Regions from separate parts of the Cupriavidus sp. WS genome, predicted to be linked through region 1. Evidence: predicted binding sites of a transcription regulator. Region 1 holds the regulator's gene; each other region holds the start of a gene.

Region 1 (11,761 bases):
TCGCATCGTGGCGGAGGCGGTCTAAGATGAAACACGCACGCATCCGCTACCAGGGAACAATGCACGCCGTCACGGTGGAGGCCGGCAATGCCGTGCGCCTGGCCGATGGCCGCCTGCTCGGCGAACGCCAGGTGGAATGGCTGCCGCCGGCCAGCGGCAGCATGTTCGCCCTCGGCCTGAACTATGCCGACCATGCCGCCGAGCTGGCCTTCAAGGCACCCACCGAGCCGCTGGCGTTCATCAAGTCGCGCGGCGCCTACACCGGCCACAACCAGGTCACCTGGTGCCCGGACAACGTGGCCTACATGCACTATGAGTGCGAACTGGTGGCGGTGATCGGCAGGACGGCGCGCAACGTCGGGCGCGACGACGCCCTCGCCTACCTGGCCGGCTACACGGTGTGCAACGACTACGCGATCCGCGACTACCTGGAGAACTACTACCGGCCCAACCTGCGCGTGAAGAACCGCGACGCCACCACCCCGGTCGGCCCCTGGATCATCACGCCCGACGAGGTGCCCGACCCGTCGCGGCTGACGCTGCGCACCTGGATCGACGGCGAGCTGAAGCAGGAAGGCACCACCGCGGACATGATCTTCGACATCCCCTTCCTGGTCGAATATTTCTCCAGCTTCATGACCTTGCAGCCGGGGGACATGATCGCCACCGGCACGCCGGAAGGCCTGGCCGACGTGGTCCCGGGCAACGAAGTGGTGGTGGAAGTGGAAGGCGTCGGCCGCCTGGCCAACCGAATCGTCAGCGAGGCCGAGTTCTTCGCGAACCGCGCCCGCCCGTAACAAGCGGAGGCAGAACCATGATCAGGCACTGGATCAACGGCCGCGAGGTCGAAAGCAGGACCGTCTTCGAAACCGTCAACCCGGCCACCACCGAGGTCATCGCCGAGGTCGCCAGCGGCGGCGCCGAGGAAATCGCCCTGGCCGTCGCGGCGGCCAGGGAAGCCTTCCCGAAATGGGCCGGCACCCCGGCGCGCGAACGCGCGAAGCTGATGCGCAAGCTGGGCGAGCTGATCGACCGCAACGTGCCCAGGCTGGCCGAGCTGGAAACCCTCGACACCGGCCTGCCGATCCACCAGACCCGGAACGTGCTGATCCCCCGCGCCTCGCACAACTTCGAGTTCTTCGCCGAGGTCTGCACGCGCATGGACGGCCACAGCTACCCGGTGGACGACCAGATGCTCAACTACACCCTGTACCAGCCGGTGGGCGTGTGCGGGCTGGTATCGCCGTGGAACGTGCCGTTCATGACCGCCACCTGGAAGACCGCGCCGTGCCTCGCGCTGGGCAACACCGCGGTGCTGAAGATGAGCGAACTCTCGCCCTTGACCGCCAACGAGCTGGGCCGCCTGGCCCTCGAAGCCGGCATTCCGCCGGGCGTGCTCAACGTGGTGCAGGGCTATGGCGCCGCCGCCGGCGAGGCCCTGGTCCGCCACCCGGACGTGCGCGCCATCTCCTTCACCGGCGGCACCGCCACCGGACGCAAGATCATGCAGGCGGCCGGGCTGAAGAAGTATTCGATGGAGCTGGGCGGCAAGTCGCCGGTGCTGGTCTTCGACGACGCCGACCTCGACCGCGCGCTCGACGCCGCGCTGTTCACCATCTTCTCGCTGAACGGCGAGCGCTGCACCGCGGGCAGCCGCATCTTCATCCAGGAGACGGTCTATGAACGCTTCGTCGAGGCGTTCGCCGCCCGCGCCCGGCGCCTGATCGTCGGCGACCCGCAGGACCCGAAGACCCAGGTCGGCTCGATGATCACCCAGGCCCACCACGACAAGGTCACCGGCTACATCCGCATCGGCATCGAGGAAGGCGCGCGCCTGCTCGCCGGCGGCCTGGAGCGCCCGGCCAACCTGCCGGCACACTTGTCTCGCGGGCAGTTCATCCAACCGACGGTATTCGCCGATGTGGACAACCGCATGCGCATCGCCCGCGAAGAGATCTTCGGCCCGGTGGTCTGCCTGATGAAGTTCAAGGACGAGGCCGAGGCGCTGCGCCTGGCCAACGACACCGAGTACGGCCTGGCCTCCTACATCTGGACCCAGGACATCGGCAAAGCCCATCGCCTGGCGCGCGGCATCGAGGCCGGCATGGTCTTCGTCAACAGCCAGAACGTGCGCGACCTGCGCCAGCCGTTCGGCGGGGTGAAGAGTTCGGGCACCGGGCGCGAGGGCGGCCAGTACAGCTTCGAGGTCTTCGCCGAGGTCAAGAACGTGTGCATTTCCATGGGCTGCCATCACATTCCCCGCTGGGGCGTGTGAGGCGTGGCCAGACGACAGAGCGGCCGTCCGAGGCCGCCGCAACCGCCGGCGTGACATCGACAAGGACAAGAAACGGGCACGGCGCCCCTCACCAGGAGACTCGACATGGGCAAACTCGCTCTAGCTGCCAAGACCACTCACGTTCCTTCGCTGTACCTCTCGGAACTCCCCGGCCCTCGACACGGCAGCCGCCAGGCGGCCATCGACGGCCACAAGGAGATCGGCCGCCGCTGCCGCGAGCTGGGGGTGGACACCATCGTGGTGTTCGACACCCACTGGCTCGTCAATGCCGGCTACCACGTCAATTGCGCGCCGCGCTTCGAAGGGCTGTACACCAGCAACGAACTGCCGCACTTCATCGCCAACATGGAGTACGGCTTCCCGGGCAACCCCGAACTCGGGCACATCCTCGCCGATGGTTGCAGGGCCATGGACGTGGACGTGCTGGCCCACGACGCCACCACGCTCGCGCCCGAGTACGGCACGCTCGTGCCGATGCGCTACATGAACCAGGACCAGCACTTCAAGGTGATCTCGGTCTCGGCGATGTGCACGGTGCACTATCTCAACGACAGCGCGCGCCTGGGCTGGGCCATGCGCAAGGCGGTCGAGGAACACTACGACGGCACCGTGGCCTTCCTGGCCAGCGGCTCGCTGTCCCACCGTTTCGCCCAGAACGGCCAGGCGCCGTCGTTCGCCGACCGCATCTGGACCCCGTTCCTCGAGACCCTCGACCATCAGGTGCTGGCGATGTGGCAGCGAGGCGAGTGGCGGGACTTCTGCGACATGCTGCCCGAGTACGCCGCCAAGGGCCACGGCGAAGGCTTCATGCACGACACCGCCATGCTGCTGGGCGCGCTCGGCTGGTCCGCCTATGACGGCAAGGCGGAGGTGGTGACGCCCTACTTCGGTTCCTCCGGCACCGGGCAGACCAACGCCGTGCTCCCGGTCACCCCGCAGGACGGCGCGGCGATACCCGCCGCGCAGGCCTGGGCCGGCGCCGGCAACCCTTGCGCCAGCCGCCTCTGAGGAAGCCGCCATGCCGCACTTCATCGCCGAGTACACCCACAACATCGAAGCCGAGGCCGACCTGCCCGGCCTGTTCGAGCAGGTCCATGCCTGTCTCGGCGCGAGCGGAATCTTCCCGCTCGGCGGCATCCGCAGCCGCGCCGTGCGCATCGACACCTGGCGCATGGCCGACGGCCGGCACGACTACGCCTTCGTCCACATGAGCCTGAAGGTGGGCGCCGGGCGCGACCTGGCAACCCGCCGGCAGGTCGCCGACGCACTGTTCGCGGTGATCAAGGCCCACTTCGCCGAACTGCAGGCGCGGCGCCCGCTGGCGTTGTCTTTCGAGATGAGCGAGCTGGATGCGGAGCTCAACTACAAGCAGAACAACGTCCACGCCTTCCTCAAGGGCCAGGCGGGCTGACGCCGGCCGCCGCGGTCAACCCCCGCTGAGAGACAACGCCATGCTCGACTCCACCCTGATCCAGGAAGCCGCCACCCGCCTCGACGCCGCCGAGCGCTCGCGCCGGCAGGTGCGGCAGTTTTCCCTCGACTACCCGGCGCTGGCCATCGAGGACGCCTACGCCATCCAGCGCGCCTGGGTGGCGCAGAAGATCGCCGGCGGCCGCGTGCTCAAGGGCCACAAGATCGGCCTGACCTCGCGCGCCATGCAGGTTTCATCGAACATCGCGGAGCCGGACTACGGCGCGCTGCTCGACGACATGTTCTTCGACGAAGGCGGCGACATTCCGTGCGCGCGCTTCATCGTGCCGCGCGTCGAAGTGGAGCTGGCGTTCATCCTCGGCAAGCCGCTGCGCGGGCCCGGCGTCAGCCTGTTCGACGTGCTCGACGCCACCGAATGGGTGATCCCGGCGCTGGAGATCATCGACGCGCGCATCGAGCAGGTGGACCCGGAGACCAAAGCCACGCGCAAGGTCGTCGACACCATCTCCGACAACGCCGCCAACGCCGGGGTGGTCATGGGCGGGCGCGCCGTGCGGCCGGACGAGATCGACCTGCGCCGCGTGCCGGCGATCCTCTACCGCAACGGCGTGATCGAGGAATCCGGGGTTTCCGCGGCGGTGCTCAACCACCCGGCCAGGGGCGTGGCCTGGCTGGCCAACAAGCTGGCACCCTACGACGTCACGCTGGAGGCCGGCCAGGTGATCCTGGGCGGCTCCTTCACCCGCCCGGTGGCGGCGGCGCCCGGCGACACCTTCCATGTCGACTACGACCGGCTCGGCAGTATTTCCTGCCGCTTCGCCTGAGAGCCGGAGATCCATGAACGTCTCGCCGAACCCGTTCAGGCAAGGCCTGCAGACCGGCCATGCACAGACCGGCCCGTGCTGCGCGGCACTGGCGGCCAGCGCGTCGTGAAGAGAAGGAACCGCCGGAGAAGGGACCGCCGACGCCTACCGGTATCCCACCACCACCTGCCCCGACTGCCCTTGCAGGACCGGCGTCAGCGCGCCCCTGCCCGGTACCTGGAACGCAAAGACGAAACCGTTGGCGGCATCGTCGCCGCCGAACGCATCGGTCAGCCCTTCGGCGCCGGACAGCAGCACGCAGCGCTGCGCGTTGCACAGGTAGGCCTGCAGGTCGTGCGGCGGCGTGCGGTTGAAGGCGTAGCGCCAGCGCACCGTGGTGATCGCGCCTTCGGCCTGCGGCAGGTAGCCGGTGGGCGTGATGGGCGCGGAGACGGTGCGCAGGCCCTTGCCGTACAGCGCGGGGCCGCTCACGGAAGCGGACCATGAGTGCAGCGTCTGCCCGGCCGGGCCGGCCCAGCCGTGGCCGCCGCAGGCGGCCAGCGCCGCCACGGCGAGACAGCGGGACCAGCGCAGCGGCAGGGTCATAGCAGGCCGCGCAGTTGGGAGCGCAGGCGCGTGATGGCCTGGCTGCGGATCTGGCACACGCGCGATTCGGTGACGTCGAGCACGGCGCCGATCTCGCGCAGGTTTAGCTCCTGGTCGTAGCACAGCGACAGCACCAGCTTCTCGCGCTCGGGCAGGCGCTCGATGGCGCGGATCAGCGCTTCGCGCATGCCGCTTTCCATCAGCACGGTGAGCGGGTTGCCGTCGTCGCTGACGCTCAGGTGGCGGTCCAGGAAATCTTCCTCGCCGGAGCGTTCGAAGTCTTCGTAGTGCAGCAACTGGCAGCCGTAGACCTCGTTGAGCAGGGTCTGGTATTCCTCCAGCGGCAGCTCCAGCTCCTGCGCCACCTCGGAGTCCAGCGGCGTGCGGCCGAGCGTCTGCTCGAGGCCGCGCACGGTACGCTCGATGCGCCGCGTGAACTGGCGCAGGCTGCGCGACTGCCAGTCGTTGGCGCGCACCTCGTCGAGCATGGCGCCGCGGATGCGCTGGCTGGCGTAGGTCTCGAAGCGCGCGCCGTGGGTGTCTTCGTAGCGCTTGGCGGCATCGAGCAGGCCGATCATGCCGGCCTGGATCAGGTCGTCGAGCTGGACGCTGGCGGGCAGCTTGGCGGCGAGTTGCAAGGCGATGCGACGCACCAGCGACGCATGCGCGGTCACCGTATCCGTCTGTTCGAGCTTTCCCTGAATCGTGTACATGGTGGAATTCTCGTGAGTCCTAGCTTGCTTGCAGGCCCGGCGTTCAGGCCAGGGCCGTGGCCGGCGGCGCCAGGGGCGTGGCCGGAAGGGTTGAACGGTTTTCCGCCGCCGCGGGCAACGGCCAGGCGGCGACGCCGGTGGCCAGGCGGCGCAGGGCGGCCGTGGCCGGCGCGGCCGCGAAGGCTTCGACCACGCAGCGGCCCAGCGCCGCGCTGCGCGCGACCAGCGGGTCGAGCGGCAGGCTGCCCGCCGCGCGCGCGTCCACGCCGAGGTACTGGCTGGCGGTGCGCGCCAGGTTGCCTAGCACCGCGGTGGCGGCCGCGTCGCTAGGCGCGGCGTTGACCACCAGGTGGAAGCGGCGGCAGGCGTAGAGATGGTTGAGCTGCTTGATGCAGGCGTAGGCGGCCTTGATCGAGGCCGGCTCCGCGCGCAGCACCACGATCAGGTTGTGGGCCGCGGCGGCCATCGGCGACAGCGCGCCATCGGCGTCGCCGCGCGCATCGCTGAGCACGGTGCGGTAGCCGTTGAGCAACTGCAGGTCGCCGCCGGCCTGGGCGCTGGCGGGCAGCACGCCGATGGCGCCGGCGGGACGCTGGCCGAGCGCGGCCTCGAGCGTGGCGGCACCACCCAGCACCGCGTCCAGCGTGTCGGCGGGCGCCGCGCCGGACAGCCGCGTGGCGCGCGCGCCGGCGCGGTCTTCGTCGATCAGCAGCACGCGCTCGCCCTGCATGGCGAGCGCGTTGGCCAGGCCGAGCGCGACCGTGGTGGCGCCGGCGCCGGCGTCGCTCGCCACCACCGCGATGCGGCGCGTGACGCGCGGCGCCAGCATGCGCCGCAGGCTTTCGGCCTGGTCGAGGGCGAGAGAATTCACGTCTTACTCTCCCTGCACCTGCGCCAGTGCCTTGAACATGCGGCTGCTGTCGGTAAAGGCGTCCGCCTCCGTGGCGGAAGCGACGGTGGAAACGGCGGTGGAAGCGGCGGTGGAGACAGTGGCAGAAACAGCGGCTGAAACGGCGGGCGCCGCGTCGCGGACGGCGGCGCGGCCGCTGCGCGCGGGGTAGTTCTCCAGCACGTCCAGCAGCGCCAGCAGGCGGCCCATGCCTTCGACCAGCACCGCGGCGTTCGGGGTCTGGCGCGCCGGCGCGCGCGCCGACAGGCGCGCGAGGAAGGCGGCGGCCTCGGTGTCGCCGGCCTGCTCCAGGCGCAGCGAGGCGATGGCCATCTGCAGGGCCAGCAGGCGCGCGCAGGCCTGGCCCTCGGCCTGGGCGGCATCGCCGGCGCCGTCCTGGCGCTCGCCCTGGCTCAGGTGGTCGAGCGCATGGCCGAGCGTGCGCAGCTGCGCCTCGCCGTCTTCGGCCCAGCGCGCCCAGCGCGCCAGTTGCGCGCCCTCGCCTAGCAGCGCGGGATCGCACAGCAGGTACTGCACGGCCAGGGTCTGGCCGTTGTCGAGATCGACCACGCGCGAGACCAGCAGGCCGGCTTCGATGCCGCCCTCGGCGCCGCGCGCGCCGCGCGCCTGGCTTTCCAGCACGCGCACCGGCGCCTGCGCGACCCACTGCGCGGCGGCGCGGCCGCGGTATTCCATTTCCTCGACGGCGTGGAAGGTCAGCGTGTCGGCCAGCGCGTCGACCTTCAGCGCGGCGCCGCCGCTGACCACGCGCGTGGTCCTGCGGGTGGCGGTGAGCCAGCGCTCGCCCGCGGTCTGCCAGCGCGCCAGCATGGCCGGCGCCGGCATGGCGTCGAGCACGTTGACGACGGTGCGCGTGGCGGCGATGGTGGCGGCCAGGTTGACCGCGTCGGTTTCCCAGCCGCCTTGCGTGGCCTGCAACACCGGCGCGGTGCGCCCGCCGGGCGCCACGGCGGCGGCCAGCGGCAGGCCGTCGCGGTCGGCCAGCCACAGCGTGTGCAGCCACGGGCGCGCGGCGCGGCGGCCGGCCGCGGGCGCGGCCACCACGGCGCTCAGCGCGAGCACGAAGCGGTCGCACTGGCGCACCAGATCGCGGCAGACGGACTCGCGCACGTGCTGCGCCATCAGCCGCGCCGAGGGCGCGCTGTCCGCGCGCTGCTGCCAGAGCGTGCGCACCAGGTCGAAACCGTAGTTGCCGCCGTCGAGCTGGTCGACGCAGTCGCTCACGGCGTTGGCGCTGTCGGTCAGCGAGCGCAGCATGCCGTCGGCGCCGGTGGCGGCGGCGCCTTCGCCGCGCGCGGGCAAGGCGCGGCGCGCGGCTTCGGCCTCGGCGAACACGGAGCCGCGGCGCGGGGTCTGGAAGGCGCGCTCGACCAGGGCGGTGCCGCTGGCCAGCTCCAGGTGCTCGGGCACGCGCTGGCCGGTGGAGGCGTAGTAGACCGGCAGGCGGTGGCGGATCACCACGTCGAGCACCGAGCCCAGGTGCGTGGCTTCGTCGAGCTTGCTGACGATGCAGCCGTCGATGCCGCCGTCGGGCGAGGTGTCGTGGCGGTAGGCGTGCACCACTTCGTTGAGCGTGTCGCCGTGGCTGGCGCCGTTGAGCAGCAGGATGCGCTGCACCGGGGCCTGCACGCCGCCCAGCATGGCGATCTGCTCGGACAGGCTGCGGTCGCGCTGGCTCATGCCGACGGTGTCGATGATGACCAGGTGCTTCTCGCTGAGCGCGGCCAGCGCGAAGCGCAGGTCGGAGGCGTCCTTGACCGCGTGCACCGGCACGCCGAGGATGTCGCCGTAGATGCGCAGCTGCTCATGCGCGCCGATACGGAAGGTGTCGGTGGTCAGCAGCGCGAGCCGTTCCGGGCCGTGCTTGAGCACGAAGCGCGCGGCCAGCTTGGCGGTGGTGGTGGTCTTGCCCACGCCGGTGGGGCCGACCAGCGCCAGCACGCCGCCCTGCGCGAACAGCGCGTCCTCGTCGCCGAGCACCGGCACCTTGCGCGCCAGCTCCTGGCGGATCCAGGTCATGGCGGCGGGCCGGTCGTGGCCGAGCGGCAGGTGGCCCAGCAGCGTGCGCGCGAGCTGGCCGGAGAAACCGGCCGTGACCAGCCAGTTGAACAGCGAGTCGCGCAGCGGGTCGCCGCCGGTGGCGGGCAGGCTGTGCGTGCCGACGGCCGCGGCCTGGCCGGCGAACTGGCGCTCCATCATGGCGCGCATGTTCTGCAGTTCGCCGCGCAGGTCGCCCAGCGCGCCGTCGACCGCGACGGTGGCCGGCGGCGGCGTGAAGACCGGGGCGTTGCTGGAAATCGCGCCGAGATCGGTGTCGCGCATGGCGACGATCTCCACGCCGCCCTCGACGGTGCGGTTGGACAGCACCACGGCGTCCGGGCCCATCGCCTCGCGCACCTGGCGCAGGGCCTCGCGGCCATTGGCCGCAACGAATTTAGCTACGCTCATCTTGCGTCATCCCTCACGCTGCGCCGCCGATCATGGCGGTGATCCTGATGTTTCGGTTGTCCGGCACCTCGGCATGCGAGAGCACCTTGAGCTGCGGCATGGTGCGGCGCAGGAAGCGTGCCAGCAGCGGGCGCAGCGGATGCGGCACCAGCAGCACGGGGTCCAGCCCCAGGTGTTCCTGGCGCGATACCGCGGCCTGGGTCTGCTGCAGCAGCGCGTCGGCCAGGCCCGGCTCGATGCCGCCGCCGTTGGTCAGCGCCTGCGACAGCACGCGCTCCAGCCCCGCGTCGAGGCCGATCACCTGCAGGTCCGCGCCGTTGGGGAACCACTGCTGGGTGATGGCGCGGCCCAGCGCCACGCGCACCAGCGCGGTGAGCTCGTTCGGGTCGCTGATCTTGGGCGCGTGCTCGGCCACCACGTCCAGCACGGTGCGCATGTCGCGGATCGGCACGCTTTCGTCGAGCAGGTTCTGCAGGATCTTCTGCAGCGCCGTGAGCGTGATGACCTTGGGCACCAGGTCTTCGGTGAGCTTGGGCGACTCCTTGGCGATGCGGTCCAGCAGCGCCTGCACTTCCTGGCGGCCGAGCAGCTCGGCCGCGTGCAGGTGGATCAGGTGGTTGAGGTGGGTCGCCACCACCGTGCTGGCGTCCACCACGGTGTAGCCATAGGTCTGCGCCTGCTCCTTGAGCGCGGCGTCGATCCACACCGCCGGCAGGCCGAAGGCCGGGTCCTGCGTGGGCGCGCCGGGCAGCGCGCCGGACACCTGGCCGGGGTTGATGGCCATCCACTGCCCCGGCGAGGCCTCGCCGCGGCCGATCTCCACGCCCTTGAGCGAGATGCGGTAGGCGTTGGGCTTGAGCTCGAGGTTGTCGCGGATGTGCACCACCGGCACCAGAAAGCCGATCTCCTGCGCCACCTTCTTGCGGATGCTCTTGATGCGGCCCAGCAGCTCGCCGTTCTGCGCGCGGTCCACCAGCGGGATCAGGCGGTAGCCCACTTCCATGCCGAGCGGGTCGACCAGCGAGACGTCGTCCCAGCTCGCCTCGGTCGATTCCGGCGCGGTGGCGGGCACGCGCTCCTCGCGCTTCTTGTCCTGCGCCGCCGCCACGTCGCGGCGCGACACGTAGCGGCCGAACCACACCAGCGCGCCGGCGAACAGCAGGAAGGCGAAATGCGGCATGCCGGGGATCAGGCCCATCATGCCGATGATGCCGCCGGTCAGGTACATCACGCGCGGGTTGGAGAAAAGCTGGCCGGTGAGCTGCTGGCCCACGTCCTGCTCGTTGGCCACGCGCGAGACGATCACGCCCGCGGCGGTGGAGATCACCAGCGCGGGAATCTGCGCCACCAGGCCGTCGCCGATGGTCAGCAGCGTGTAGTTGCGCACCGCGGTGGAGAAGTCCAGGTCGTGCTGGAGCATGCCCACCACCATGCCGGCGCCGATGTTGATGAACATGATCAGCAGGCCGGCGATGGCGTCGCCGCGCACGAACTTGCTGGCACCGTCCATCGCGCCGTAGAAGTCCGATTCCTGCGCCACTTCGGCGCGGCGCTTCTTGGCGCCTTCTTCGTTGATGAGGCCGGCGTTGAGGTCGGCGTCGATCGCCATCTGCTTGCCCGGCATGGCGTCGAGCATGAAGCGCGCGCCGACTTCGGCGATGCGGCCCGCGCCCTTGGTGATGACCATGAAGTTGATCACCACCAGGATGGCGAACACCACGATGCCCACCGCGAAGTTGCCGCCCACCAGGAAGTGGCCGAAGGCCTCGATCACCTTGCCGGCGGCGTCCGGACCGGTGTGGCCCTCGAGCAGCACCACGCGCGTGGAGGCCACGTTGAGCGACAGGCGCAGCAGCGTGGAGAACAGCAGCACCGACGGGAAGGCGGCGAAGTCCAGCGCCTTCTGCGTGTACATGCCCACCAGCAGCACCATGATCGACAGCGCGATGTTGAACGTAAACAGCAGGTCCAGCACGAAGGGCGGCAGGGGCAGGATCATCATGCCCAGGATCATGATGATCAGCAGCGGCCCTGCCAGGGCCTTCATCTGGCCGCCGCCGGCGCGCGCGCCGGGCAGGTTGAACAGCGAGGTCAGTGCGTTCATGCGTGGCTTTCCGGTACGGCGAGTTCGTCAGGCACCAGCAGGTCCGCGGGCGCCTGCGGGTGCGGGCCGTTGGTGTGGTGCCAGTGCTTCAGTTGATAGACCCAGGCCAGCACTTCGGCCACGGCGGTGTAGAGGCCGGACGGGATCTCGTGGCCCAGCTCGACGTGGCGGTGCAGCGCGCGCGCCAGCGGCGGCGCCGACAGCAGCGGCACGTTGTGCTCGGCGGCGATCTCGCGAATGCGCGCGGCCACTTCCTCGCTGCCCTTGGCGACCACGCGCGGCGCGCCCATGCGGCCTTCCTCGTAGCGCAGCGCCACGGCGAAGTGGGTCGGGTTGGTCACGACCACGTCGGCCTTGGGCACCTCGGACATCATGCGGCGGCGCGCCATCGCGCGCTGCTGCTGGCGGATGCGGTTCTTGATGTGGGGGTCGCCCTCGCTGTCCTTGTGC
Region 2 (11,761 bases), on a different contig from region 1:
ACGTCACCGCCGACGTCGCCGGCACGAACAGCAGGTCCAGCTGCCCGCCGATCAGGTCCGTCATGGCGGGCACGTCGCCCTTGTAGGGCACCGAGTTCAGCGAGATCCCGACGGTCTGCTTGAACAGCTCCGTCGTCACGTGGCTGGAAGAGCCGATCCCGGTCAAGGCGACGTTCAGCGAATTCGGGTGCGCCTTGGCCAGCGCGATCAGCTCCGCCACGGTGTTGGCCTTGAGCTGGGGCGCCGCCACCAGCAGCATGGGCGCGCGGCTCAGCATCGCGATATGCGTGAAGTCCTTGCGCGCGTCGTAGCGCACGTTCGCGTTCACCAACTGGTTGATCGCATGCGTGCCGGGCCCGCCGATCACCAGCGTGTAGCCGTCCGGCGCAGCGCGGGCCACCATGTCCGAGCCGAGCGAACCGTTCACGCCCGGCCGGTTTTCCACCACGAACGCCTGGCCGAGCACACGGCCCAGCTGGTTGGCGATCAGCCGGCCGACCACGTCGGTCTGGCCGCCCGGCGGGAACGGCACCACCACCGATACCGGCCGGGAAGGATAGGTGTCCGCGAAGGCGCTGCCCAGCGGGGCGAGCAGGCCGGCCAGCAGACAGAACAGAACAGTGCGGCGATTGGCCGCGCGCGAGCGATGATCCATCGTTTGTCTCCTCTTATGATTGCGCAATCATATCCCCTGGAGCCGAGGAAGAATCAGGCGAAACAAGGGATGGCCGCTGATATTTTGTGTTGCCATCATGATTGCCGTAACATTGCAATCATTTGACGTCGACAAGGCACAGATGGCTTCCCGTCCCGCGAGCGTGGCGCCCACGCTGAAAGACCTCGCCCGCCTCGCGGGCGTGTCCCCCATGACCGCCTCGCGCGCGCTGCACCGCCCCGACCTCGTCGCCGAGGCGACGCGCCTGCGCGTGGAAGCCGCCGTCGAACAGACCGGCTACGTGCCCAACTCGCTTGCCGGCGGGCTGACCTCGCGGCAGACGCGCCTGGTGGCGGCCATCGTGCCGTCCATCGGCCACTCGCTGTTCTCCGACATGCTCGACGAACTCGTGGGCACGCTCGAAGCCGAGCGCTACGAGACCACGCTGGGCATTTCCCGCTACGACCCCGTGCGCGAGGAAAACTGGCTCGCGACCATGCTGAGCCGGCGCCCCGACGGCGTCGTGCTGACCGGCATCGAGCACACCGCGCGGACGAGGCGGCTCCTGCTCAACGCCGGCATCCCCATCGTCGAACTATGGGACTACACCCCGCACCCGCTCGACGTGGTGGTCGGGTTCTCGCAGGAAGACGCCGGCCGCGCGGCCTATCGCCACCTGACCGCCTGCGGCTACCGGCGCGCCGCGCTGCTGCGCTCCGACGACAGCCGGGCCGCGCGCCGGGCACTCGGCTTCAGGCGCGCCGCCCTCGAAGCCGGCGCCCCCGAACCTGTCGAGATCGTGTTCCCCGAATCCAACCCCCAGGCCGGCCGCGGCCGCGAAGTGCTGAAGGAACTGCTGCAGCGCGCCCCCGAGACCGACGCCGTCTTCTGCAGCTCCGACGCCCTGGCGCTGGGCGTGCTCGCGCACGCGCACGCCGTCGGCATCCGGGTCCCGGATCAGCTGGGCGTGATGGGCTTCGGCAACCAGGCCCTGGCGATCGACGCCGTCCCAGCGCTGTCGACGCTGTGGGTCGACGGCACGCGCATCGGCAACCGCGCCGCGCGCGCGCTGCTGGCGCGGATGCGGGGGGAGGAAGCGTCGCTGGCGGTGGATGTCGGGTTCGAGACGATTGCGCGGGAGAGTACGGACAAGACGCTGTCCTCATCCGCGTGACAGACGGCGCTCATTTCGGCGACTGCGCCTGTGCCGGTTCGCCCGGTTCGGCGGCGAGCTGGAAAGTCGAGAAGCCCGCATGGGAAGCCAGTTTCCTGGCGGCTTCCCATGCGGGCTTCTCGAGCTTCAATGTGCGAGCCGCGCAAGTTCCGATTCACTCGCGCAACACGCACCCACCCCTTACATATACTTGAACAGATTCATCCCCTGAATCTGCATGAACGACTGCTGCGCCGCCTGCAGCGCCGTCTGGCGCTGGTAATACTCGGTGATCGCCGAGTAGTAATCCAGGTCCTGCAGGCCAGACAGCGTCTGCTTGTAGTTCAGCGAGCGGTTGGAGCCGATGGTGTCGAGCGAGTCGAGTTCCTGCATGCGCGAGCCGACCGAGGACTGCACCGTGCTGACGTTGTCGAGCGAGTTGGCCATCTTGCGGTTGGTGGTGGCCAGCACGTTGCTCAGCGCGGCGCGGTCGGCGTCGGTGACGATGGGCTTGTTGAGCGCGGTGATGACGTCCTGCAGGTTGGCGAAGATGTCGGTGCCGGCCTGCTGCGCGGGCTGCAGGTTGACCACGTCGCCGTCCTTGGGCGCGCCCGTGACCGACAGGGACAGGCCGCCGACCTGGATGCCGGCGCCGTCGGTGTAGTCGACCGGGGTGCCGATGGCCACGGGCGCCGCGCCGCTGTTGTCCATCAACTGGTACTGCATCTTGCCGCTGACGGGGTCGGTGGCGAAGTTGATCGACAGCTTCTTGCCGTAGTCGGCGTTGGTCGGGTCGGTGACGGAGACCGCGCTGAACGTGGCCGTGCCGGTGTTGCCGGCGGGTGCGGAGGCCACGTAGGTCGCGGTGTTCTGCACGCTCATGAAGATGGAGTAGCCGTTGTCGTTGGTCGGCATCTGGCGCGCCACGTCGACCTGCAGCAGTTGCTGGCCGGTGTCGCCGCCGTACTGCACGGCGCCGCTGGCGTTCTTGGAGAACGGCGGCGTGGCGGACTGGTAGCCGGCGAACAGGAACTGGCCGTTGCCGTCGTCGGCGTTGGCCAGGCCCACCAGCTGGTTGTACGCATCCTGCAGCGACGATGCCATCGAGGCGCGGTCGGCGTCGCTCATGGTGCCGTTGCCGGCCTGCACCACCAGGGTCTGGATGTTCTGAATGACCGTGGTCACGCTGTTGAGGGAGTTCAGCTCCATCGACAGGTTGGTGTTGGCCTGCTTGCGCGAGGTGGCGTACTGGTTGTTGATGGCGCTGGACTGCGAGACGATCAGCGCGCGCGTGGCGCCGACCGGATCGTCCGACGGCGTGAGGATGCGGCTGCCGGTGCCGAGCTGCTGCTGCACATGCATCAGGGCGCTCTGCTGGCTGTTCATCGAGGCCAGGCCGAGCTGATAGAGCGTGGAGCTTGCGATGCGCATGTCTGTTCCTTTCTGTGTCCGGGTCGTCGGTGCGATTGGCGGGCGATCTCGATCGGGCGGGCGATCAGCGGCCGATACCGATGATGGTATCGAACAGGTTGGTGGCGGTCTGGATGACCTTGGCGTTGGCCTGGTAGAGCTGCTGGAAGCGCAGCATCGAGACCGTTTCCTCATCCATGTTCACGCCGGACACGCTCTGCTGCGCGTTGTTGACCTGGGTGGTCACGCTGTCCTGCGAGGTCGAGGCGATCTGCACCGACTTGGCGCGGCTGCCGACGTCGTTGACGAGCTGGGCGAAGGCGTCGTTGTAGCTGGACACGCCGCCGATGGTCTTGGTGCTCTGCAGCTTGGCCAGCGCCAGCGCGTTGCCGTTGTCGGACACGCCGCTGAGGTTGGGCGCCAGCGTGAAGGTGTCGCCGGCCTTGGGCGCGCCGTCGAAGCTGACGGTGATGCCGTTGAACGAGAACTCGGTGGCGGTGCCGTTGGTCGTCGGGCCGGTGGTCGGCGTGACCGGGTTGCCGGCGGCGTCGGTGAAGACGTAGCCGGTGCCGTTGTAGGTGGCCGTGATGGTGCTGGCCGGCAGGGCGAAGCCCTGGGCGACGCTGCCGACCTTGACGGTGCCGGTGCCGGTGTTGGTGGTGCCGTTGCTGGTGCGCAGCGGGCCCCCGGCGGCGATCTTGGCCGGGTCGGTGATGGCCATGTCCATGGCCGCGGCGGCGTTGCGGGTCGGCTGGATCTGGAACGAGTCGTTGGTGCCCATCGAGGTGGCGGCCGGGATGGTCACGTCCACGCCGTCGGCCGACAGCGTCAGCGGATAGGTGGCGGTGGCGCCGGCCTGGGTGGCCACGACCTTGCTGTCGGAGGCGCGCACCAGGTTGTAGTTGGTGCCGTCGAAGCGCAGCGTGTAGTCGCTGGTGGTGAGCTGGGACGTATCGCTGATCGCCGCCGTGATGCCCGAGGTGCCGGTGTTGGTGCTCTTGGCGATGACCCCGGGCGTGCCCAGCTTGAACAGGTCGCCGCCGATCTGGCCGGTCAGGTCCACGCCCAGCTTGTGCTGGTCGTTGAAGGTCTGCGCCAGCGTGACCGACAGGCGGCCGATGGCGTTCTGCGCCGGGTCCAGGGTCTCGCTGCGGAATTGCAGCAGGCCGCCGAGCGAGCCGCCCTTGAGCGCGCTTTCGTCCATCTGGTACACGTTGCCGTTGGACTGGGTGAACGCGACGGTGGTGCGCGAGGGGTCGTCCGACGACTGCACGGCCTTGAGGTCGTACGAGGTGGAGCCCATCACCAGCGGCTGGCCGTTGCCGACGTAGACGTTGAACACGCCGTCCTGCGGCACCACCTTGACGCCGACGATCTGGGTCAGTTGCTGGACCAGCTGGTCGCGCTGGTCCAGCAGGTCGTTGGGCGGCTGGCCGGCGCCAGCGGCGGTGGCCTGCGTGATCTGGGTGTTGAGCTTGGCGATCTGCTGCGAGTAGGCGTTGACCTGCGTCACCTGGCTCTGGATCTGGGTGTTGACGCCGTCGCGCAGCTGCTGGAAGTAGGCGTTGGAGGCGCGCATCTGGCCCACCAGCGACTGCCCGGCGTTGAGCATGTTCTGGCGCGCGGCGGGGTCGGCCGGCGTGTCGGACACGCCCTGCACGGCGGCGAAGAAGTTCTGCATCAGCGGCGCCAGGCCGCCCTTCTGGTCGGCCAGCAGGTTGTCGATCTGGCTGATCTGGTCGGAGTAGGTCGAGAGCTGGGCGCTCGAGCTCAGGGCGCCGCGCAGCTGGTTGGTCAGGAACTCGTCATAGACGCGCACCACCGAGGTGGTGTTGGAGCCCTGGCCGAAGAAGCCGGCGCTGGTGTACTGGCCGCCGGCCGAGGCGATGATGGTGTTCTGGCGCGTGTAGCCGGGCGTGGCGGCGTTGCTGAGGTTGTGGCCAACCGTGGTCAGCGCGTTCTGCGCCGTGTTCAGGCCCGAAAGTCCGATGTTGAAGAGAGACATGCTCTAGCTCCGCGTCTGGTGGCTGCCGCGCGCCTGACGGGACGATCCGCGCACCGTGGCCGCCAGGGCGCTTCGGTGCCGGTTCGCCGCTGCCTGGATCCACGGCGGTGAATGGTGTAGGTAACGGCAGAAGTACGAAAAGACTTTAGGGGCGGCGGCGGATTTTCCCGCCGGCGGACCGGCAGGCGGCCTCAGACCGGCACCTTGCGCATGATCCGCACTAGTTTCTCCCCGTAGGCGGGATCGGTGGCGTAGCCGGCCCGCTGCAGGCCGCGCGCGGCCTCGTCGGCGCTGCCCGCGGCCAGCACCTCGGCATAGCGCGGGTTGTTGCTCAGCAGGCGGCCGTAGTCGGCGAACGCTTCGTCGTAGGAGCCGTAGGCGCGGAAGCGCGCGCGCACCTTCTGCGGCTGGCCGTCGACGTATTCGGTGGTGGTGATCTCCGCGACCGGCCCCTTCCAGCCGGCGCCGGCCTTGACGCCGAACACGTTGAAGGTGGTGCTGCCGTCCGGGTGGGCGATCTCGCGCCGGCCCCAGCCGGATTCGAGCGCGGCCTGGCCGAGGATCAGCTTGGCGGGCACGCCGGTGGCGCGCGCGGCCGACATCGCCGGCCCCGCCATGCGCGAGACGAAGGCGCTGATGTGGGCCGGCGTGTCTTCCGGCAGCGCCGCGCCGTTGCCCTGCCAGGCGCCGGCGTCCTGGGCCTGGCCCTGGTACTGGCGCAGGCCGGCGGTGGGGTTCCAGTTCGCGCCGGGCACCACGCTGCCCAGGCGCGGCGTATTTCCGTCGCCGCCGCCGTCGCCGTTGCGCATGTCGAGCGCGCCGGCCAGGCCGGGCGCGGCGTCGTCCATGCCGGACTGCATCAGGGCCTGCTTCGCGGCCGAGGCCCCAGCGGTGCCGGCCAGCTCCGGCGGCACGGCGGCGCCGCTGGCGCGCGCGAGCTGGCGCACCATGACGTCGGCCAGGCCGATGCCGCGCGTGGACATCTGCTGCGAGAGCTGCTGGTCCATCATCGACATGTAGAGCTTGGTCTGCTCGTTGTCGAACAGGCCGTCCTGCGGCGTGGCGTCGCGCATGCTCTTGAGCACCATCTGCGTAAACACCGCCTCGAACTGGCGCGCCGCGGTGCGCAGCGTCTCGGGGGTGGCGCCGGTGCGGGCGCTTTGCTTGAGGCCTTCGAAGCCCTGGGTGTCCAGGGCGAAGCGCTGCGAGAGTTCGGCCTGCGCGGCCATGCGGCTGGCGGACATGTCAGATGATCTCGAGGTCGGCGCGCAGCGCGCCGGCGGCGCGCATGGCTTCCAGGATGGTCTGCAGGTCGGCCGGCGTGGCGCCCAGCGCGTTGAGGCCCTTGACCACCGCGGACAGCGAGGCGCCGGCCCGCACCATCTGCAGCGAACCGCCCTGCTGCTTCATGTCGATCTGCGAGACCGGCGCGACCACGGTCTGGCCGCCGCTGAACGGCGCCGGCTGGCTGATCACCGGCTGGGTGTTGATCACCACCGAGAGATTGCCGTGCGCGACGGCGCAGTCGTCCACGGTGACGGCCTGATTCATCACGATCGAGCCGGTGCGGGCGTTGAGGATGACCTTGGCCGCGGCCTTGGCGCGCGTGACCTCGATGTTCTCGATGCGGGCCATGAAGCCCACCCGCGCCGACGGCGCCTGCGGCGTGCGCACCTGCACCACGCGCCCGTCCAGCGCGCTGGCCACGCCGCCGCCCATGTTGCGGTTGATGGCGTCGACCACGCGCTCGGCGGTGCCGTAGTCGGTCTCGCGCAGCTCCAGGTTGAGCAGGCCGCCTTCGGGCTGGAAGGCCGGCACGGCGCGCTCGACGATGCCGCCGTTGGCGATGCGGCCCACCGCGAGCTGGTTGACCTGCACCCGGCTGCCGTTGGCCGACGCGCCCGCGCCGCCCACCAGCATGTTGCCCTGGGCGATGGCGTAGACTTGGCCGTCGGCGCCCTTGAGGGGCGTCATCAGCAGCGTGCCGCCGCGCAGGCTCTTGGCGTTGCCCATCGACGACACCACCACGTCGAGCTGGGTGCCGGGCTGCGCGAACGGCGGCAGCGTGGCGGTCACCATCACCGCGGCCACGTTCTTGAGCTGCATGTTCTTGCCGGCCGGCAGCGTGATGCCGAGCTGCGAGAGCATGTTGGTCAGGCTCTGCGTGGTGAACGGCGTCTGCGTGGTCTGGTCGCCGGTGTTGTCCAGGCCGACCACCAGGCCGTAGCCCACCAGCGGGTTGTCCCGCACGCCCTGGAAGGTGGCGAGGTTCTTGAGCCGCTCCGCCTGTGCCGCGCCTGCCAGCAGGCCCAGCGTCAGCGCGAGGACAAGAGCGCGGACGAAGCGGCGGCGCAAGACGGGGAACGAAGACGGGAACATGATGCGGTCAGCCATCAGTACGGTGAGACGTTGAGGAAGAAACGCTGTAGCCAGCCCATGTTCTGCGTTTCGTCGATGTAGCCCTTGGCGGTGTACTCGATGCGCGCGTCCGCCACCTGGGTGGACGGCACCGCGTTGTCGCCGGTGATCGTGCGCGGATTGACCACGCCGGAGAAGCGGATGAACTCCGCGCCCTGATTGATGGCCATCTGCTTCTCGCCGGACACCACCAGGTTGCCGTTGGGCAGCACTTCCAGCACGGTCACGGTGATGGTGCCGTTGAAGGTGTTGGCGGCGGTGGCGCCGCCGCTGGCCTTCAGGCCGTTGGCGCCGCTCATGCTGGCGTTCTGGCTGCTGCTGAACAGGCCGCCGAGCGCCTTGGGCACGGCGTCGAACGTCAGCGCGCTGTTGGAGGTGCGCGTGGCGTTGGTGCCCGAGTTCTTGCTGGCGTTGACGTTCTCGCTGATCACGATGGTGAGGATGTCGCCCACGTTGCGCGGCCGGCGATCCTCGAACAACGGATTGCCCGCATACGAGCCCTGGAAGATCGATCCGCTCGACGGCCCCACCGAGCGCGGTTCGGCGCGCGCGGTGGTGGGAAGCTGGACCAGCGGCTCGCGCGGCATCATCGCGCAGCCGGTCGCGAGGCAGCACAGGGCGAGCGCGCCCAGGCGGATCAGCGAGGCCATCATGTTCATCCGAGCTGGGTAAGGCGCTGCAGCATCTGGTCGGAGGTCTGCACCGCCTTGCTGTTGATCTCGTAGGCGCGCTGGGTCTGGATCATGCTGACCAGTTCCTCGACCACGTTCACGTTGGACGCTTCCACGTAGTTCTGCTGCAGCGTGCCGGCGCCGTTCAGGCCGGGCACGGTGGCATTGGGCGCGCCCGAGGCGTCGGTCTGCACGTACAGGTTCTCGCCCAGGCTTTCGAGGCCGGCCGGGTTGGGGAAGGTCGCGAGCTGGATCTGGCCGACCTGCACATTGGCGCTCGAGCCCGGCTGCGTGACCGAGACGGTGCCGTCGCGCCCCACGGTCAGCGAGGTGTAGTTGGGCGGCAGCGTGATGGCGGGCTGGATGACGAAGCCGCTGGAGGTCACGAGCTGGCCGTTCTGGTCGGTCTGGAACGAGCCGTCGCGCGTGTAGGCGGTGGTGCCGTCGGGCATCGTGACCTGGAAGAAGCCCTGGCCGATGATGGCCACGTCCTTGCTGTTGCCGGTCTGCTGCGGATTGCCCTGGGTGTGGATGCGCTCGGTGGCCACGGGGCGCACGCCGGTGCCCAGCTGCAGGCCCGAGGGCAGGTTGGTCTGGTCCGACGACAGCGCGCCCGGCTGGCGCACGGTCTGGTACATCAGTTCCTCGAACACCGCGCGGCTGCGCTTGAAGCCGTTGGTCGACACGTTGGCCAGGTTGTTCGAGATCACGTCCATCTGCGTCTGCTGCGCATCGAGGCCGGTCTTGGCAATCCAGAGTGAGCGGATCATGTTTGTCCTTGCATGGCCGCCGCTGGGCGCGGCGGCGCGTCAGATCGTGAAATCAGTTGGTCGAGAGCAGCTGGTTGGCGCGCTGGTCGTTGGTGTCCGCGCCCTGGATCATCTTCATCTGCATCTCGAAGCGGCGCGCGTTGGCGATCATGTCGACCATCGCTTCCACCGGGTTGACGTTGCTGCCTTCCAGCGCGCCGGTCAGCACGCGCACGTTGCCGTCCTGCTGCAGCGGCTGCGCGCCGGGGCGCAGGCGGAACAGGCCGTCGTCGCCGCGCGCGATCGAGTCCGGCGGCGGATTGACCAGCCGCAGCCGGCCGATCTGCGCCAGGCCCTGGGCGGTGTCGCCGGGGCCGCGCACGGTGATGGTGCCGTCGCTGCCGATCGTGACCTCGGCCGAGGGCGGCACCGCGATCGGGCCGCCGTCGCCCATCACCGGCAGGCCGGTGCTGGTCTGCAGCTGGCCGTCGGGCGACACCTGCAGCGAGCCCGCGCGGGTGTAGGCCTCGCTGCCGTCCGGCGCCTGCACGGTCAGCCAGCCGTTGCCCTGCAGCGCCACGTCCAGCGGACGCTCGGTGTAGGTCAGCGGGCCGGCCTTCATGTCGGCGCCCGGCGTCGAGGCCAGCGTGAACGCGCGGGTCGGCGAGGCGTTGCTCACCACCGGCACCGCGCGGAACATGTTGACCTGCGCGCGGAAGCCCGGCGTCGAGGCGTTGGCCAGGTTGTTGGACACCGCGGCCTGCTGGTCGAGCGTCTGCTTGGCCCCCGACAGGGCGGTGTAGATCATGCGGTCCATGGCGTTTCCTCAGCGCCGGCCTGCGCGGCCGGCGACATGCTCTGCTGCTCGGTTACAGGTTCACCAGGGTCTGCATGACCGTGTCCTGCGCCTTGATGGTCTGCGCGTTGGCCTGGTAGTTGCGCTGCGCCACGATCAGGTTCACGAGCTGGCCCGACAGGTCCACGTTGGAGTCTTCCACCGCGTTGGACTTGAGCGTGCCCGAGGCGCCGCCGGCGGCGGCGACCACGGCCGGGCCCGACGAGCCGGTTTCCGACCACACGTTGTTGCCTTCCGGCTTGAGGCCCTGCGTGTTGGCGAAGTTGGCCAGCACGACCTGGCCCAGGGCCTGGGTCTTCTGGTTCGAGTAGCTGCCGAGGATGGTGCCGTCCGGCTGCACGGCGAAGCCCAGCAGGCTGCCCGCGGCGTAGCCGTCCTGCACCGGCGGCTTGGTGTCGTTGTCGCCGGCGAACTGCGTGGTGCCGGTCAGGTTCATCGCCACCGTCATCGCGGCGGCGCCGTTGGAGGCGGGCAGCGCGATGTTGGTGGTGGCGCCGGCCGCCGGCACCACCAGGTTGCCGTTCGGGCCGAACTGCAGCGTGCTCGTGCTGACGATGTTGCCCGCCGCGTCGGTCAGGTTCATGGTCCAGTCGGTGCCGCCGGCATTCGGCGCGGGCAGCGCGCCTGCGCCCGGGGTGCCGGTCGAGAAGTAGGCGGTCAGCTGGCGGGCGTTGCCCAGCGAGTCATAGACCGTCACGCCGGTGCTGTAGTTGAACATGTCGCTGGTCGGCAGCGCCGCCGGCACCGGGGGCGGTCCCGGCAGCGGGCCGGTGCTGGCGAACGGCGTGACGGGAACCTTGCTGCCGGAGTCGAGGTTGAACGACATGGCCAGCGACGTGGTCGCGCGGGCGGCCATCGTGGTGTTCGGGATCACCAGCGGCTGCGGCTGCACCGCGCCGCCGCCGGTCGTGCCGGCCGGGTAGCCGGTCAGCGCCAGGCCTTGCGCGTTGGTGATGCTGCCGTCCGGCTGGCGCTGGAACTGGCCGTTGCGCGAGTAGAACACCGACCCCGTGGAGTCGGTCATGCGAAAGAAGCCGTTGCCGTTGGTGATGGCCACGTCGAGCGCGCTGCCGCTAGATTCGATATTGCCCTGGTTGAACGACTGCACCACCGAATTCACCGTCACGCCCAGGCCGATCTTGGTGCCGGCGTACACGTCGGCGAACTGCGCGGTCGACTGCTTGTAGCCGACCGTGTTGGCGTTGGCGATGTTGTTGCCGATGACGTCCAGGTTGGATGCGGCGGCGTTGATGCCGCTTACCCCTTGACCGAAACCCATGATGTTCCCCTAATGAACTGGTTAGCTGACGAATCGCAGATAAATCAAAGAATGCGGCGCACGTCGTCGACCGACGCCGTGCGGCCATTGCCGATGTCCACCAGCACGCCGGTGGAGTCACCGCTGATGCTGCCCACCTTGCCGTAGACCAGCGCGACCGGCGAGACGTCCTTGCCATCGGCGGTGGCCGCGACCTTGAAGGTGTAGTCGCCGTCCGGCACCGCCACGCCGGCATCGTTCTTGCCGTCCCAGGTGATGTCGTGCACGCCCGCGACCTGGCCCTTCATGTCGATGGTGCGCACGATGTTGCCGTCCTTGTCGAGCACGTTGACCGTGACCGCGTCGGCCGTGGCCGGCAGGTCCACGCCGATCTGCGTCGGCACGCCGCCCGCCACCGTGGCGGTGTTGCCCGGCACCATCACCGTGTGGCCGATCAGCGACGCCGAATCCATCGCGCGGCTGGCCGCGACCTGCGACAGCAGCGCCTGCAGCGTATTGTTCATGGTCTGCATGCCGCTCACCTGGCTGATCTGCGCGAGCTGCGAGGTGAGCTGCGAGTTGTCCA
Region 3 (7,150 bases), on a different contig from region 1:
GAGATGTTCTGCATGGTCTCGACCACGCCGCGCACCGCGCGCCCGCCCTCGGTGGCCACGCCCGAGGCGCTCACCGCGAGTTCGTTGGCGTGGCGCGCATTGACCGCGTTCTGCCGGACCGTGGAGGTAAGCTGCTCCATCGAAGCCGCGGTCTGTTCGAGCGACGCGGCCTGTTCCTCGGTGCGCTGGGACAGGTTGGTGTTGCCGCTGGCGATCTCGCGGGTGGCGCCGTCGATCGAGCGCGACGCGCCCTGGATGCCGTGCACGAGCGCCGCGAGCTGGCCGAAGGCCCGCTCCAGCGCGCCCAGCATGCGGCCCATTTCATCGTTGCTGCGCGTCTTGATGGCGTAGGTCAGGTTGCCCTGCGCGAGCGCCTGGGCGGCGTCGAGCGCCTGGCGCGCCGGGCCGGTAATCGAGCGCGTGATGCCGAGGCCCAGCGCCGCCGCCAGCGCCACCGCGACCGCGGCCAGCCCCACCAGCAGGTTGCGCGCCATCTCGTAGCTGGCGTTGGCTTCGTCCACCGAGGCCACGGCCACCTTGCGCCCGGTTTCGGCCAGCTCGGTCAGCTTGTCGAAATAAGGCGCCTGGGCCGCCGGCAGCGTGGCTACCATCGCGCTGCGGGCGCCGTCGAACTCGCCGTTCTGCAGCTGGCGCAGCACCGTGTCGAGCTGGCCGTTGTAGACGTCGCGCGCCTCGATCAGGCGCGTGTAGTTTTCCTGCGCCGCCGGCGAGGAAGCCTTGGCCATCCACTTGCCGAGCGCATCCAGCGCGGTGCTCATGTCCTCGCGCAGCGCGCCGATCTTCTCGGCGTTGCGCCGCACCGCGACCGGGTCCTCGTTGAGGGTGGCATCGCGCGCCAGGATGCCGACCCACAGCGCGTCCTGCTTGACGCGCTCGATCTCCATCACGCGGAACATCCGCCCTTCCACCGTCAGGCGCATCGATTCGTTCATGGTGCGCAGGGACATCGCCCCCAGCACGGCCACCGCAACCAGCAGCAGCGCCACGACCGAAAACGCCACGGTCAGGCGCGCCCCAATGCCAAAGTTTCGCAACCAACGCATTTCCCGGCTCCTTTTTTGCTTTTTCATCGCGGGCGGCACCCTGGTGCCGGACGAACCTCCGGACCAACGCCGCATCGCAGCCTTAACGGCACGCACCGGGCAAGCTTGAGGATATTTCCGCGGTTTGTTGAAATAAGGCAAAAACGCGCCGGTTAGCGGAGATATGCAGGGAAAAAGCGGGGCAATTCGGGGAATTGACAGCGGGCGTCCTGTCGTCTAATGACGGCACGCACGCGGGGGGCGCCGCCGCCGGCCGCTGCCGGCGACATCCGGTGGCACCCAGGCGGGCGCGCAAAAAAAGAAGCCCACGCGCGGGGTGCTCGTAGGCTTTCCAGGACTGCTAGGAACCGAAAGGTCCAATAGCGAATATAAACCTGCTTACATGAGGTGTAAATCCAATTTCTATCAGGGAAACCTCTGATATAAAAGTGCCGGCCCCGCCATATCGATGGTATCGGGGCGGCGCGAGGAACCTCGGCCGGAACAAGCCAGGGCTGCGCGGCAGCCCGCAGACCTCATGTTGCACCTTGGGGCTGCGGTCGGACAGCATTGGGATTTGCCACACAAGTGTGCATGAATCCACATTCGGCCACTGTGATGCAATCGATTTTTTAGAGGTTTACCTCTAGGCCAGGTGCGCTCTCCCAACCGTCCACATTTGTAAAATTTTGTTACCCTCGCGCCTGAAGTCTTCCCCTTCTCTTCCGGCGGCGGCACTCGCCACCGGTGGCGGGGCGGTATCATCGGACCCGTCTCCCGCGTACCAGCCGCGGCTGGCCGCGCTCCGTGCCGCCAGCCCCCTGGCCGGTCCCGGGAGCGGATGTTTCATTCCCGGTTCCGCCAAGGCCAGGCCGCAGTCCGCGCTCCGCAGTGCGTCACACCCCAGTTGCCCAGGCCTGGCCATCGAATCCCTGCCAGCCGACAGAACCCGCGCGGGCTCTTCCGGAGAAGTTGTGAACAAGAAGGAAATCAGGGTGGACCGCCCTAGCCGCAGACTGCAGCACCAGCAGTTGTCCACCCATAGCGCGAGCCGGAAGCCCGTGGTCGTGCACCTGTCCAGCGGTACCCGCCTGCATGGCGTGATCGTGGCCGCGGACAACTATATGGTATTGCTCGCGGAGGACGCCGGCGATCCGCTGCCCCAGGTCGTCTACAAGCACGCCATCGCCGTCATCACGCCGGCCCATGCGCCCGAAGCCCAGGCCAGCGTGCCGGGCGCGGAGAGCTCGCCGGAGTTCGTCAGCCCGTACGTCCCGCGCACGCGCAAGCGGCGCTGACGACCGGTTCCGCGCGCCCGCCATGCTGTTTACTAATAGCACCGCCAAATATGCAGGACAGTTTGAGCCCATCGCAAAAGTCACTCTAAATCTTTCCCGGCCCCAACCGATAACCCAAACAACGGTGGCACTTCTCGCCCTGCATTGCCAGGCAGCCAACGTTGCGGCAACAGCCGGATTGCACAACTCACTGTAAAAGAATAGGAGTCGTACCATGTCGATGGTCATCAATACCAACACGTTGTCCCTGATGACGCAGAACAACCTGAATTCGTCGCAATCGTCGCTGAACAGCGCGATTCAGCGTCTGTCTTCGGGCCTGCGTATCAACAGCGCCAAGGACGACGCAGCGGGCCAGGCGATCGCCAACCGTTTCACCGCCAACATCAACGGCCTGACGCAAGCTCAGCGCAACGCCAACGACGGCATCTCGCTGTCGCAAACCACCGAAGGCGCGCTGACCGAAGTCAACAACAACCTGCAAGCCATCCGTACCCTGGCCGTGCAAGCCGCAACGGGCTCCAACTCCGCTTCGGACCTGCAATCGATCCAGGACGAAATCACCCAGCGTCTGGCTGAAATCGACCGCACGTCGCAACAAACCGACTTCAACGGCGTCAAGGTGCTGTCGTCGGCCGCTTCGTCGCTGAAGGTGCAAGTCGGCGCGCAAGACGGCCAGACCATCTCGATCGACCTGAAGGAAATCAGCGCGAAGACCCTAGGCATGACCGGTTTCACAGTGGCAAAGAACTCCTTGGCCACGACCGCCCCCATCACGACCGTCACCGGCGGTACTGCTCCGACGGCTGTGGATCTGAGCAGCGTTGCCACCGCACTCGGAGTTAACGCCAGCGACCTGTCGCTGAGCAGCACGCTGGACTCTAATGGCGATGCCACCGGGAACTATGTGGTTAAGTCAGGAAGCGACTATTACGCCGCCTCTGTCGACACCTCCAGTGGCGCAGTCACACTGAACCAGGTCGATTTGACGGTCGGCGACGCCGCTAATGGCAACACGGGCAATGCAGTCGCTGACCAATACGTCAAGGTTGGCGCGGACTCGAGCGGCAATGCAGTTGCTTATATCACCCAAGGCGGTAACAACTACGCCCTCGACTCTGCAACCAATGCCGCCGCAATGGCCAACGGCAACGCCAGTAGCACTTCTACGCCTACGCACGTGACTAACAGCTCGCAGATCGAACTGAGCTCCGGTACGCGTCTCGACAGCGCCTCCGCCCCCGTCGCCGTCGCCGCCAGCACTGCCTTCACCGGCGTGGGCAGCACCAATCCGCTCGACACGATCGACAAGGCCCTGGCTACCGTGGACAAGCTGCGCAGCGCCCTGGGTGCCGTGCAGAACCGCTTCAACTCGGTGATCTCGAACCTGGGTTCGACCGTGACCAACCTGTCCGCTTCGCGCTCGCGCATCCAGGACGCCGACTACGCCACGGAAGTGTCGAACATGTCGCGCGCCCAGATCCTGCAACAAGCTGGTACCGCTGTGCTGGCCCAGGCCAACCAGACCACGCAGAACGTGCTGTCGCTGCTGCGTTAATCGCAACAGTAGCCGCACCCCTGGCGGCGCCGGACCTTCGGGCCCGGCGCCGCCGGGAATGCTTCCAGAGCGGTCTCCGCTCTGAAAGCGTTTCCACCGGAGCCGCCCGCTCCGACCGTCCCTCGCGAGAGACCGATCATGATCAGCCCGACCGAACAGCTAGCCAAGTTGCCCGCCGCGCCGTTGCCCGCCACCCTTCCCGCCGCGGGTGCCGCGGCCCCGGCAGGCGTGCCGGCCGGGAGCCTGCCGGGCGCCATCGCGGCGGGCAAGGCGCCGGGCGACAAGGCGCACGCCGAAAGCTCGAAGGAACTGGCCAGCGCGCTCACCAGCCTGACCGAGGCGCTGCGCGCCACGCCGGTGGAAGTGCGCTTCAGCATCGACGGCGATACGCACCAGATCGTGACCACGGTGGTGGACAAGTCCACCGGCGACACCATCCGCCAGTTTCCCTCCGAAGAAGTCCTGCGCATCACGCGCGCCATCGACAGGCTGCAAGGCCTGCTGATCCACCAGACCGCATAGGCGGCCCCCGCAGTCTCTCCCTCGAACAAGACAACACAGGCAGCAAATCATGAGCACACCGATTTCGTCGATTGGCGTTGGTTCCGGACTGGACCTCAGCACCCTTCTGACCAACCTGCAGTCGGGGGAGGAAACCAAGCTGCAGCCGATCACGGACGCGCAGACCGCGGCCACCACCAAGCTGTCCGCCTACGGCCTGCTGCAGGGCGCGCTGGCCTCGTTCCAGAATGCCGCCGCCGCGCTCGGCGCCGCCAGCCTGTACAACAGCACCACCACGTCGTCGAGCAACACCGGCGTGCTGACCACCAGCGCGGACAAGACCGCGGTGGCCGGCAACTACGCCGTCAACGTGAGCCAGCTCGCCACCTCGCAGACGCTGGTGTCGAACGGCATCACCGACGCCACCGGCCAGCTGCTGGGCAGCGCCAGTATCAAGATCGAGCTCGGCACCACCGCCGCCGACGGCACCTTCACGCCGGGCAGCGGCACGCCGACCACGATCAACATCAACGGCACCAACAACACGCTCACCGGCATCCGCGACGCGATCAACGCATCGAACGCCGGCGTCACGGCCAGCATCGTCAACGACGGCAGCGGCACGCCGTACCACATCGTGCTGACCTCCAACACCACCGGCGCCAAGTCCAGCATGCGCATCTCGGTGGGCAGCAACGGCAGCGGCGACCCGTCCACGATCAGCGGCCTGCTGGCCTACGATCCGGCCGGCACCAAGTCGATGACGGAGAACATCAAGGCGGTCGACGCCAAGCTGACCGTCAACGGCCTGGCCATCACCAGCGCCAGCAACACCGTGCAGGGCGCGGTGCCGGGCGTGACCATGACGCTGACCTCGCTGGGCGCCAGCAACGTCGGCGTGAGCACCGACACCTCGTCGATGGCGGGCGCCGTGCAGAGCTTCGTCACCGCCTACAACACGCTGCAGAGCACCGTGGCCAAGCTCGACAGCTACGACGCCGACACCAAGACCGCCGGCACCCTGCTCGGCGACAGCACCGTGCGCACCATCGAGAGCCAGCTGCGCGGCGTGTTCAACACGGCGCCGACCGGCAGCAACGCCATCAACCTGACGCAGGTCGGCATCGGCTTCAACGCGGACGGCAGCATGTCGCTGGACACCTCCAAGCTGAACGCGGCGCTGACCAGCAACCGCGCCGGCGTGCAGCAGCTGTTCAGCGGCAGCGACGGCAAGTCCGGCTACGGCAACCAGCTCTCCAGCCTGGCCGCCAGCTTCACCGCCACCAACGGCGTGCTCACCACCGCCACCGCCGGCGTCAACACGCAGCTCAAGTCGCTGGGCGACGACTACACCAACATGTCGAACCAGATCGACGCGACGATGGCACAATACCGCGCCCAGTTCCAGCAGCTCGACACCATCATGGCGCAGATGACGTCCACCAAGAACTACCTGACGCAGCAGTTCGCCTCGATGAACGGAACGTCGTCGAACTGAACGCGCCGGGATCATTGCCGACACAGCTTCAAACCCAGGGATCGTCATGTACGCACGCACCGCCGCCAATGCCTACGCCAACGTAGGCGTCCAGACCGGGGCCATGAGCGCCTCGCCGCACCGGCTCATCGTCATGCTGTTCGACGGCGCGCGCGCGTCGATCGCCCGCGCCCGCTTCCACATGGAAGCGGGCAAGGTCGCCGACAAGGGCATGGCCATCTCCAAGGCCATCGAGATCATCGAAAGCGGCCTGCGCGCCTCGCTCGACCATACGGCGGGCGAGGAGCTCGCGGCCAATCTCGACTCCCTCTACGAATACATGGCGCGCCAGCTCATGCTCGCCAACCTGCACAACGACGACGCGCGCCTGCTCGAAGTGGACAAGCTGCTGGCCGACATCTCGGCGGCCTGGGGCCAGATCGACCCCGCGCGCGAGCCCGAGCCGGAGCATCAATTGCTGCGCCCCAGGGACGCCGTCTCCATCGGTGCCTGACATGCTCACGCAAAAGAACCACCTGATCGCCTGCTATGAAGCCTTGCTGGTCCTCTCCGGCCAGATGTGCGAGGCTGCCCGCGCCGGCGACTGGGACGCGCTGAGCGCCCTGCAGGCGCGCTACGTGGCGCAGGTCAACGTGCTGCGCAACAACGACGACGTGGTGCTGCTGTCGCCGCAGGAGCGCCGCTACCGCTACCAGATGCTGGAGACCATCCTGTCGCAGGATGCCGCCATCCGCAACCTGGTGATGCCCCAGATCGAACGGCTCGGCCACCTGCTCAACAACTCGCGCCGCCGCCAGGAACTGCATCACGCCTACGGCGCCGACGCCCGTTACTGATCGCGCCGAATGGTCGGCATCCATCTTCCGCCAGATCCCGCGCTGGCGCTGCGCAACACGGACCCGCAAGGACTCAAGTCCGCGCTGAGCGTGGCCAAGCTGGCCGCGCTGATGCCCGCCGGCGCCGTCACCGAGACGGTGGCGCCGGCCGACAGCGGCGCCACGGTGCAGCAGAACCGCCCCGGCATAGTCACCGGCGGCACGCCGAACCCCGCCGACGGCGCCGCGCCGGCCTCCGCGCGCGAGACCTTCAGCTCGGCCGCGCGCGTCATCCTGGACATCCTCGAAGGCACCGAGCCGGCCCCGCTGCGCGGCTCGGCCCCGCTGCTGCCCAGCGCGCCGGCGCCCGGCAGCACCGGCGCGCTGGCCGCGGCGCTGGCGCAGCAGGTCGGGCAAAGCGGCCTGTTCTATGAATC

What was found. Region 1 encodes FliA, which starts transcription of late flagellar genes. Its sites were predicted from a motif close to CTAAAGTTTNNNNNNNNNNNGCCGNTA; they were not measured.
Region 2: flgK (flagellar hook-associated protein FlgK) is a predicted target of FliA. The motif match lies at 5,345-5,371, and genes of this name have one in related genera.
Region 3: K206_RS0129195 (FliC/FljB family flagellin) is a predicted target of FliA. The motif match lies at 2,427-2,453, and genes of this name have one in related genera.

The regions. Positions count from the first base shown of each region.
Region 1 is NZ_AQPL01000383.1:6,510-18,270, reverse strand. Features, by position in the region: gene K206_RS0127490 (fumarylacetoacetate hydrolase family protein) at 1-25, shown strand, start outside; gene K206_RS0127485 (fumarylacetoacetate hydrolase family protein) at 27-797, shown strand; gene hpaE (5-carboxymethyl-2-hydroxymuconate semialdehyde dehydrogenase) at 815-2,275, shown strand; gene hpaD (3,4-dihydroxyphenylacetate 2,3-dioxygenase) at 2,381-3,304, shown strand; gene K206_RS0127470 (5-carboxymethyl-2-hydroxymuconate Delta-isomerase) at 3,315-3,707, shown strand; gene hpaH (2-oxo-hept-4-ene-1,7-dioate hydratase) at 3,748-4,551, shown strand; gene K206_RS0127460 (flagellar protein FlhE) at 4,696-5,136, opposite strand; gene K206_RS0127455 (RNA polymerase sigma factor FliA) at 5,133-5,849, opposite strand; gene K206_RS0127450 (AAA family ATPase) at 5,893-6,720, opposite strand; gene flhF (flagellar biosynthesis protein FlhF) at 6,724-9,207, opposite strand; gene flhA (flagellar biosynthesis protein FlhA) at 9,221-11,311, opposite strand; gene flhB (flagellar biosynthesis protein FlhB) at 11,308-11,761, opposite strand, start outside.
Region 2 is NZ_AQPL01000228.1:9,876-21,636, forward strand. Features, by position in the region: gene K206_RS0119015 (tripartite tricarboxylate transporter substrate binding protein) at 1-655, opposite strand, end outside; gene K206_RS0119020 (LacI family DNA-binding transcriptional regulator) at 798-1,829, shown strand; gene flgL (flagellar hook-associated protein FlgL) at 2,010-3,239, opposite strand; gene flgK (flagellar hook-associated protein FlgK) at 3,304-5,223, opposite strand; gene flgJ (flagellar assembly peptidoglycan hydrolase FlgJ) at 5,415-6,467, opposite strand; gene K206_RS0119040 (flagellar basal body P-ring protein FlgI) at 6,469-7,617, opposite strand; gene flgH (flagellar basal body L-ring protein FlgH) at 7,617-8,300, opposite strand; gene flgG (flagellar basal-body rod protein FlgG) at 8,297-9,082, opposite strand; gene flgF (flagellar basal-body rod protein FlgF) at 9,135-9,878, opposite strand; gene flgE (flagellar hook protein FlgE) at 9,931-11,196, opposite strand; gene flgD (flagellar hook assembly protein FlgD) at 11,241-11,761, opposite strand, start outside.
Region 3 is NZ_AQPL01000419.1:92-7,241, reverse strand. Features, by position in the region: partial or broken gene K206_RS0129205 (methyl-accepting chemotaxis protein) at 1-1,064, opposite strand, end outside; gene K206_RS0129200 (RNA chaperone Hfq) at 2,018-2,341, shown strand; gene K206_RS0129195 (FliC/FljB family flagellin) at 2,556-3,899, shown strand; gene K206_RS0129190 (flagellar protein FlaG) at 4,038-4,421, shown strand; gene fliD (flagellar filament capping protein FliD) at 4,471-5,898, shown strand; gene fliS (flagellar export chaperone FliS) at 5,945-6,391, shown strand; gene K206_RS0129175 (flagellar protein FliT) at 6,393-6,734, shown strand; partial or broken gene K206_RS0129170 (flagellar hook-length control protein FliK) at 6,744-7,150, shown strand, end outside.